3 linked regions of the Desulfitobacterium hafniense DCB-2 genome follow. The protein of the gene in region 3 interacts with the protein of the main gene of each other region in a pairwise test. Links are inferred from orthologs where the notes say so. Each region holds a gene or a part of one and is shown on either strand. Other genes may lie near its edges. The genes, in order: sfsA, DHAF_RS20525 and DHAF_RS12410.

What was found.
Region 1: the proteins of DHAF_RS12410 (region 3) and sfsA interact in binary tests that used the Escherichia coli proteins (3 or more experiments, as listed by UniProt). The link is inferred for Desulfitobacterium hafniense DCB-2 from one-to-one orthologs.
Region 2: the proteins of DHAF_RS12410 (region 3) and DHAF_RS20525 interact in binary tests that used the Escherichia coli proteins (3 or more experiments, as listed by UniProt). The link is inferred for Desulfitobacterium hafniense DCB-2 from one-to-one orthologs.

Annotation. Positions count from the first base shown.
Region 1 is NC_011830.1:1,130,786-1,133,889, reverse strand. Bases 55-3,001 are described here. They hold sfsA (DNA/RNA nuclease SfsA), read right to left. Parts: upstream 1,898-3,001; coding sequence 1,211-1,897; downstream 55-1,210. Other genes in these bases: DHAF_RS05180 (helix-turn-helix domain-containing protein), read left to right, coding at 2,601-3,001; DHAF_RS05185 (helix-turn-helix domain-containing protein), read left to right, coding at 2,047-2,586; DHAF_RS05195 (DegT/DnrJ/EryC1/StrS family aminotransferase), read left to right, coding at 55-1,118. Also shown: more of DHAF_RS05195, read left to right, coding at 1-54; more of DHAF_RS05180, read left to right, coding at 3,002-3,104. UniProt on the Escherichia coli protein: Binds to DNA non-specifically. Could be a regulatory factor involved in maltose metabolism.
Region 2 is NC_011830.1:4,363,372-4,366,505, forward strand. Bases 1-2,977 are described here. They hold DHAF_RS20525 (sulfate/molybdate ABC transporter ATP-binding protein), read right to left. Parts: upstream 2,038-2,977; coding sequence 964-2,037; downstream 1-963. Other genes in these bases: DHAF_RS20520 (ROK family transcriptional regulator), read right to left, coding at 1-909; cysW (sulfate ABC transporter permease subunit CysW), read right to left, coding at 2,034-2,894; cysT (sulfate ABC transporter permease subunit CysT), read right to left, coding at 2,909-2,977. In the rest of the region: more of cysT, read right to left, coding at 2,978-3,134. UniProt on the Escherichia coli protein: Part of the ABC transporter complex CysAWTP involved in sulfate/thiosulfate import. Responsible for energy coupling to the transport system.
Region 3 is NC_011830.1:2,701,739-2,704,862, reverse strand. Bases 70-3,036 are described here. They hold DHAF_RS12410 (glutamate-5-semialdehyde dehydrogenase), read right to left. Parts: upstream 2,197-3,036; coding sequence 943-2,196; downstream 70-942. Other genes in these bases: proB (glutamate 5-kinase), read right to left, coding at 2,316-3,036; DHAF_RS12415 (hypothetical protein), read left to right, coding at 130-741. Also shown: DHAF_RS12420 (amidase domain-containing protein), read left to right, coding at 1-16; more of proB, read right to left, coding at 3,037-3,124. UniProt on the Escherichia coli protein: Catalyzes the NADPH-dependent reduction of L-glutamate 5-phosphate into L-glutamate 5-semialdehyde and phosphate. The product spontaneously undergoes cyclization to form 1-pyrroline-5-carboxylate.

The sequences.
Region 1 (3,104 bases), 1.6 Mb from region 3 along the record:
TCAACGCTGTCGTGGAGGTCCTCAAATCCGGCTGGATCACCAGCGGCCCGAAGGTTCATTTACTGGAAGAGAAGCTCCAGGAGTATTGCCAGGCAGATCATGCTGTTGCCCTTGCCAGCAATTCTCAGGGGCTGGATCTTATACTTAAAGTACTCAATATTTCGGGCGAGGCCGAAATTTTAACAACTCCCTATACTTATGTGGCTACGGCCAATGCCGCCCTCCATCGCGGCATTAAACCTACCTTTATCGATCTGAAAAAAGACAGCTTCTTTATGGATGAGGAAAAGCTATACGATGCCATCTCTGATAAGACCAAGGTCATCCTCACCGTGGATATCGGCGGTGTTCCCATGGATTATGACGTGGTCAGAAATATCCTAAGGGAAAAGAATCGGGAGGATATTCTGCTGATATCCGATTCCGCCCACTCCATTGGCGCTGCCTACAAGGGAGCTCCCGTAGGAACGCAATTTGATTTCCATGTCTTCTCCTTCCATGCTGTTAAGAACTTGACCACCGCCGAAGGGGGAGCCATTACCTTTAACGGTGATCGGGAAAACTTAGCCCAGGTCTTCAAGTACAGTTCCTTGAATGGACAAACCAAGGATGCCCTATCCAAGATGAAAGCGGGAGCATGGCGTTACGATATCTTAACTGACGGATTGAAGTGCAATATGACCGATATTGGGGCTGCCATTGGCCTGGTTCAACTGGATCGCTATGATAAAATTCTCGGCCAGCGAAAGAAGCTCTCCCACATCTATCATTCCATCCTCTCGGAAAAAGAGTGGGCACTCTTACCCTTATTGGAAAATGATATCATGGAAAGCTCCTATCATCTCTATCCTTTGCGAATCCAAGGGTTCACCGAGGAGCAACGGGATCGGGTGATTCAAGAGCTGGCCGAAATGGGCATAGCCACCAATGTTCACTATATTCCCATCCCCATGTTTACTTATTACAAAGAGTTGGGCTATGATATTCAGGATTACCCCAATACCTATGCCCAGTATGCCAATGAAATCACCCTACCCCTCTATTCCATCCTGACCTCCGCTGATTGTGAATACGTGGCGGAGAACGTGATTAAAGCTGTTGAAAAACATAGGAAATAAAATAGTACAGCCAGCAAATCTTTAATCGATCTGCTGGCTGTACTATTTTTGACTATCTATTAAGCTCCCGCATTTAGTATTGACTTTTCGCTTTAACCCTCAACTAATTTGACCGTCACAAAATCCCCAGCCTCTATAGAATCTTCCGTGACCTCGCAGTCCAGAGCGAGAATTTTTACTCCCTGCTTTTCAGCCTGAATCAATGAATCCCCAAAGGCTTGGTGGGTCTTGATGTTGGGGGTGAAATAGTGAATATCTTTCATTTGAATGATGAACACCACATAGGCTTCATACCCTGCAGCCACAGCCTGGCTCAACTCGCGCAGGTGCTTAACCCCCCGTTCTGTGGGGGCATCGGGAAAGAGCGCAACTCCCTCTTCCTCTAAGGTTACCCCTTTCACTTCAACAAAGATTTTTCTCTGTCCTGCCTCCAGATAAAAATCAAAGCGCGAATTTCGAAAGGTCTGCTCCTGCTTAATATGCTGAAGCTCCTGAAAATACCCTTTCTCCAACCATTCACGAAACACCTTGTTCGGCACCTGACTGTCCATGTTAATCAGCCTATTCCCTTTGCGAACTCCGATCAGGTCGTATTTTGTTTTCCGATGCTCAAAATCCGCTTCTTGAAGGAAAACCGTCACTCCCGGTATTAATAATTCCCTGCAGCGGCCTGTATTTTTAACATGACAGATTTCCTCTTTACCGTCGATTTCCACCTTAGCAATGAACCGATTGGGACGAGAAAGAAATTGTCCTTCTCTGATATTGGTGTACTTCATAATCCTCCTAATTGGATACCGTTGATATTTTTGAACTTTTTGTGAATATTCTTTATCTTTCTTCAATTCTACTACTTGTCTACTACAATAATTTCTCAAAATCAGTTATAATGTCCCTAACAAAATTATATGTTGGGGGAGGAATCTTTTTGGCTGATTTAGGTTCGGCAATCCGTTTTATGCGCAAAAACCAAAAACTAAGTCTAAAAGATGTTGCTGAGAAGACAGAACTAACGATAAGTCATTTAAGTCAAATTGAAAGGAACCTGGCTAGCCCCTCCCTGATCACCTTAGAAAAAATAGCCTCTGCTTTAGGATACCCCATCTCTTCCTTTTTCGTAAACCCCCAATTCACCTCAACTCATATTCCTGCGGAAGCTCAGAGAACCATTCAAATTAATCCAGGAATGACTCTTCGCTTTTTAATCAATAATGTCGGTCAAAGGAATCAGCTCGGTGCCTATATCGCTGAAGTTGCCGATCTCTCAGAAGAGATTATTATTCACCACGGAACTAAATTAATCTATGTCTTAGAAGGAGAAATGCACTTCAATGTAGCTCAAAAGGAATTTTACCTTACTGAAGGAGATTCCCTCTTCTTTAATGGCAATGTTCCTCACTGGATAAGCCGCAAATCCAAGTCAAAACTTAAACTTTTCGTGGCCACAACTCCACCTGAAATTTTCTAAGGGGGCGGTAATTCTTGATTGAGGTCGGTGAATTCATACGCGCCATACGAAAAAGGCGCAACCTTACAACCACCCAATTGGCGGATCAATTGGATTTGAGCAACGGCTATATCAGCTTGATTGAGAGGAACATCGTCAGCCCTTCCCTGGCCACTCTTAAAAGAATTGCCCAAGCGCTCAGTGTCCCTCTGGAGTCCTTCTTCTTGGATCCGGATACAGAAATTATTTATAGTTATCTTAAGAAAGATGAACAGCAGTACATTCCTGCTGAAGGCAGAAATTGGCGCTTACTGATTGATCATTCTAAAACCAATCTTATGGGTGCCTTTGTTGTGGACTCAACGGCTGTGGATAAAAACGTCTATTCCCACCAAGGTGTGGAATTAATCTATGTTCTGGAAGGCGAAACTTCGCTTAACATAAGTAAAGAGGACTATCAGCTAAAGGCTGGGGATTCTTTATATTTCGATGCCTCGATTATGCACTGGGATAATAAAAAACCCGATGTGCCACTGAAA
Region 2 (3,134 bases), 1.7 Mb from region 3 along the record:
GAGCTCCAGATAGGAGACCGGGCGATCGGCCTTGTGATTTCGGCGGTCCTTCCCTTGGGGCATTTCCTCAGCAAGGGCTTCCATAATAGCGTAAATCGAGGAGTAGCGCTCAACGCAGCCCTGATTGCCACAATGACATGGTTTACCGTTGACATCGATCACCATATGGGCGAAAGTATCATCTGCATCATTGATTGTCCTGACCAGAGTTCCTGAGGAGATGACGCCGGTTCGGATTCCCACCCCGCAATTCAAATAGATCACGCTTTTCATCCCTTTGCCGCTCCCGTAACGGGTTTCTGCCAGAACCGCCCCATTGGCACCGTTATCGATGATGACCGGCAAGCCCGTTCGTTCTTCCACGATAGCTTTGAGGGGAATATTTTCCCAACCCTGGGCCTCAAAGTTTTCCGGGTTGAGGATGATGCCGCTTTGACGGTCCAAAGGCCCCACCGTACCGATCCCAACGCCGATCACATATCCGTGCCCCCGCTTTTCCATAACCCTTCCTATCCAGTCCAGAATCCGGTTCAGAGTGGCTTGCGGCGAAGAATTCCGGTCCATATCAAAGCGGTCTTTCTCGATCAGCTCCATTTTCAGGTTGGTCAAAACAACTTGGGAGTAGAGGCGGGAAATATCAATCCCGATCACATAATAGCGGCGGGGATTTACATCATAAATGACCGGCTTCCGACCGCCGGTGGACTCACCGGTTTCCGTGGGGAGGATGAGATCCGCCTTCTCCAGAGGGAGCATCATCCGGTTCAGGGTGGTAAGCTTTAATCCCGCCACTTTGGCCAGCTGACTTTTAGTCATCCCTCCCTTATGCAGGATCAGGCCCAATATCTTTTTAGCTTCCGGACTCAAGCTGCTTAAAACATCTTTATAAATCAGCACTCCTGTCCTCATCTCTTTTCTCCAGAACTTTTAACCGAATTAGCAACAAGTCCGTAAAAAAATATATCAAATAACATAATCTTCAGGAACATACACCTTGAAATCACGGGGCCGGAGATAGACTTTCTGCTTGGCCTTCAGCTTCAGACTTCTATAGACCTCTTTGCTGATTTCCACTTCGATATACTCATCGTTATCCAAACGCTTTAATTCCAGATTGACGATGGGTCCCACCGCCCGGATAAAGAAAATCTCCGCGGCAATAAAGCCTTTGCCTTCATCCTCCAGACAAATTTCAATGTCGTGGGGGCGGATATAGCTGACAATGTCTGCGTTGCCGATTCCGGCATGCTCCGGCGCCTCCAGTTGCAGGGAGCCCAGCTCCACTTTGCCGTCGTGCATCCGGCCGTGAAACAAATTGACATTGCCCAGGAAGTTGTAGACAAAGGGATTAGCCGGATTGTCATAAACCTCTTCCGGGGTTCCAATCTGTTCGATCTTTCCCTCATTGAGAATGACGATGCGATCGGCCACATCCAGAGCTTCTTCCTGATCATGAGTCACGAACACACTGGTGATCGGGTATTCGTTATGGAGCTTTCTCAACCAACGCCGCAGATCTTTACGGACTTTGGCATCCAGGGCTCCAAAGGGCTCATCCAGCAATAAAACCTTGGGCTCCACCGCCAGAGCCCGGGCCAAAGCGATTCTTTGGCGCTGACCACCGGAAAGTTGAGCCGGATAGCGGTTAGCCAGCTCTTCCATCTTCACCAGGGCCAGCAGTTCCTGAACCTTTTGGCGAATCACTTCTTTGCTAGGGCGGAGCTTGGCCGGCCGGACCTTTAAACCAAAGGCGATATTTTCAAAGACCGTCATGTTTTTAAAAAGGGCATAATGCTGAAACACAAAGCCCACTTTGCGGTCCTGGGTACTTTTTTCCGTATTGTCTTCCCCGTCGAAAATAATGCTGCCGGTGTCCGGGGGTTCCAGGCCGGCGATAATCCGGAGCAACGTAGTTTTGCCGGAACCGGAGGGGCCGAGCAGAGCCACCAGTTCACCGGTATGGATCTTGAGATTGAGTTCATGCAAAGCCGTAAAGGTGTCAAAGGTCTTGCTGACCTGGCTAACTTCTATACTCATGTTTTTTCCTCCATCCGCTTGATTTTCCAGCCGGCAATGTTTTTGACCAAAAGATTGATGATGGCAATTACCGTCAACAGGGTGGCTACCGCAAAAGCAGCGGAAAACTGATATTCGTTGTACAGGATCTCCACGTGGAGGGACATGGTATTGGTCAGCCCCCGGATATGACCGGAGACCACGGAGACCGCCCCGAATTCCCCGGCCGCTCTGGCTGCCGTCAGAATGATGCCATAAAGCAGAGCCCATTTGATATTGGGCAGGGTAATGCGCAGAAAAGTCTGCCAGCCGCTGGCCCCCAGGGTCAAAGCCGCTTCCTCTTCTGCCGTTCCCTGGGCCTCCATCAACGGGATCAACTCCCGGGCCACAAAGGGCAGAGTGACGAATAAAGTGGCCAGAATAATCCCGGGAGGGGCAAAAATGATCTTCAGTCCCCAGGCCGTCAAAAACGGAGCCAGCAGGCCATGGGTGGTACTGAACAGCAGCACGAAAATTAATCCTGCAACCACGGGGGAAATGGCAAAAGGCAGATCAATCAGGGTCAGAAGCAGATTTTTGCCTTTAAACTGAAACTTGGCCACTGCCCAGGCGGCCCCCAAGCCAAAAATTGTATTGACAGGCACCGCGATCCCTACGGTGAGAAGGGTCAGCTGAATAGCTTTCAGGGCCATCGGGTCCTGAATGGCGGCCAGATAGACTCCCGCCCCCTTTTCAAAGGCTTTGGTGAACACCAGGATCAGGGGTAAGATCAGCATGGTGATAAAAAACAGCAAAGCAATGCCGGTCAGCAGCCATTGAATCCCTTGAGCGTGGGACCCGGGAGTTCTGTTTTTCTTACTGTTTTTCTTACTCTTCATCTTCTCTCTCCTTATCAGCCCTTATCCCGGTTGCCTGACCACCACTGAATGAGATTGATCACCAGCAGCATGATAAAGGAGATCACCAGCATCACAGCGGCAATGGCCGTACCACCGGCATAATCGTATTGTTCCAGCTTGGTCCGAATAAGCAGAGGGGTGATTTCCGTATACATGGGCATATTGCCGGAAATAAAGACAACTGAGCCGTATTCCCCCAGAGAGCGGGCAAAAGCCAGG
Region 3 (3,124 bases):
TGTATATAATTATTAATTTTTTTTACAACTAACCACTTGGGGCTGCCGCAACGTTGCGGCAGCCCTTTCTTTTTAACTGAAGGTGTAGCTACAAAAAAAGAGTTTTCTAACCAAGGAGGAGTCAAGAAAGTGTTGAAGGATAAAAAAATTATGCCCGGAGTGACTGCTGTTATAATACTTATTGTCATAGCAGCAATAAGTATTAGTTTTATATCGGGCCCAAAAGAAGGTGAATATAAGATACCGATTGAACCCACTATTGCCGAATGGTCATCCGATCAGAATATGGGAGCGCATCTGCCCATCCTCGACTATGCTTCCGATAATATCGTAATTTTTCATAGCTATTTCGGACTGTTTGTCTATAATCTTGATTCACAAAAGCTTATACGCAGCCTAAACTTACAGTCGATCGGCTGTGCGGACGATTCCTGTGTTGTCTCCGTTAGCAAAGACGAAAATACAGTACAGCTCCATCCTGGTGACAGTGAAAGCATGTACGTCTATACAATTTCAAAGAATAACCTGGTGAAAGCAGCTTATAAGCCGATGGAAGAACCGTTTGATGGATTGGTCTCAATCCTGGATGTGATGGATTTTGATAAAATCGGCAATTACAGTCACAATGCCGTTATATTCAATAATGGTGAGTTTGGCTGTTTGCGTGCATCTGAATGGACAGTGAGTTCTCTAACTTATGTTCGTGGAGATAGGGTTCACGAATTGTTTAAACAAAAATAAATGAATCTATATTGCAGAGATGCCGGCGAAGGAAAGAGTGCTAAAGACAGGAGAGAAGCAGGTGTGTAAGGGGTGTGACACACCTGCTTCTCTTCGCTGGCTATTCTTCCATGATATCGACCATCTTGTTGACATAGCGGTTGAGAAACTGAGTAATAGATTTAAAAACACCTTATTGCCTTAATTTTTAATGGAGATGCCTCAAGTGACAATATGATCCTCACCATAGACCATATATTTCATAGTGGTCAGCGCTTGCAGCCCCATAGGTCCCCGAGCATGAAGCTTCTGGGTGCTGATGCCGATCTCGGCCCCAAAGCCGAAACGCCCGCCGTCGGTGAAACGAGTGGAAGCATTAACGTAAACAGCCGCGGCATCCACCTCATTTAAGAATCGCTGAGCTGTGGTGTAGTTCTCGGTGATAATCGTCTCTGAATGCTTGGTTCCATACTGATAAATATGGTCCATGGCTTCATCCACACCTTGAACCACCTTGGCACTGATGATCAGATCCAGATGCTCTATTCCCCAATCCTCTTCCTTGGCTTTGGCAGCGTAAGGCAGGATGGCACAGGTCTTTTCACATCCCCTTATTTCCACCCCATAATCCCGGAATTTTTCTCCCAGCAGAGGCAGAAATTCCTGAGCTACCGCCTCATTCACCAAGACAGCCTCCAGAGCATTGCATACGCCGGGTTTTTGGGTTTTGGCATTGAAGACAATGCTGACCCCTTTAGCCAGATCGGCTTCCCCATCGACATAAGCATGGCATACTCCGGTACCGGTCTCAATGACGGGAACAGTGGCTTCCTTGACTACAGTCTCAATAAGCCCTGCCCCCCCTCTGGGGATGATGACATCCACATAGCCGTTCATTTTCATGAGCTGCTGAACCCATTGCCGATTCGTATTCTCCAGGAGTTGAATGCAGGCTGTGGGCATGCCCTGGCTTTCCGCTGCCCCAGCGATCACCTTGCTCAGAATCTTATTGCTCTCAATAGCTTCGGAGCCTCCCCGGAGAATGACCGCATTGCCGGACTTCAGGCAGAGAGCCGCCGCATCCACTGTCACATTGGGGCGGGCTTCATAGATCATAGCCACCACACCTAAGGGGACCCGGGTACGCTGAATGCGCAAACCATTGGGACGGGTCCAGAACTCCCCTTCCCCTACCGGATCGCCTAAATTCACCACTTCTTTAAGGGCATCACTCATTTGGCGAATTCCTTCAGAGGTCAAAGCCAGGCGATTGACCAAGGATTTTTTGGTTCCCTTTTGAATAGCTGCCTCTACATCTTTCCGATTGGCCTCCAAAATTTTTTGTTCATGATTCAGCAGAGCCTCCGCCATCGCCAGAAGAGCCTTGTTCTTAGCGGCGGTGCCGGCATAAGCCAGCTTGCGGGCGGCATCTTTGGCTTTTTGGCCGATTGTGATCAGTTCCGGTGCAAAATCCATCCTCATCGACTCCTTTCAATCTGAATTCAGTTACCCAACCCCAGCAGTTTTTCCATCCCCTGCCGGTATATCCTCGGCAGGTACAAAGAAAACTGAAAAACGGGACCTGTCCCCTTGATTCATTCGATCATCAAGGTCATATTATCGCGATGAACGACCTCTTCACCCTCTAGATTGGGGATGGTGGCCAACATCTCTTCCGAGTGCTTGCCACGGACTTTCTCTAACTCTTCACTGCTCAGCTCCACTAAGCCGCGAGCCACCTCAATTCCGTCCGGGTTATTGATGCGTACCAGTTCTTTTCGTTCCCAGACACCGTCGATGCCGGTAATGCCTGAAGCCAGCAGGCTTTTTCCTTTGAGTAAAGCCTTTACGGCCCCCTCATCAATAAAGATGCTTCCCTCGGATAGGCCGCCATAGGCGATCCAGCGTTTCTTGCCCATAATGCGGTGGGCAGCCGGGAAAAAGTAGGTGCCTAAAGGCCGCTCCCCTTGAATCAGTTCAATGATTTCTTCCATGCGCTTGGAGTGCAGGAGGAACATCCCCATACCAAAACGGGTGGTGATCTCCGCTGCCTTTAGTTTGGTCACCATCCCGCCTGTACCCATGGAGCTGCCCGCACCTCCGGCGATGTGCATAACTTGGGTCAAATCCTCCACTTCCTCAATGAGCTCTGCCTGAGGATTGAGTTTGGGATTGGCAGAATAGAGTCCGTCCACATCCGTGAGAATCACCAGCAAGTCTCCATGAACCAAACCCGCCACCAGGGCGGAAAGGCGGTCATTATCCCCGAAACACAGCTCTTCCACCGCCACAGTATCATTTTCATTGATAATCGGAATCACCTGATAACGCAGCAGCTGCTCTAAGGTGTTTTGAGCATTGCGATAACGGGAGGCCTCAGCTAAGTCAAGGCGGGACAGCAGGA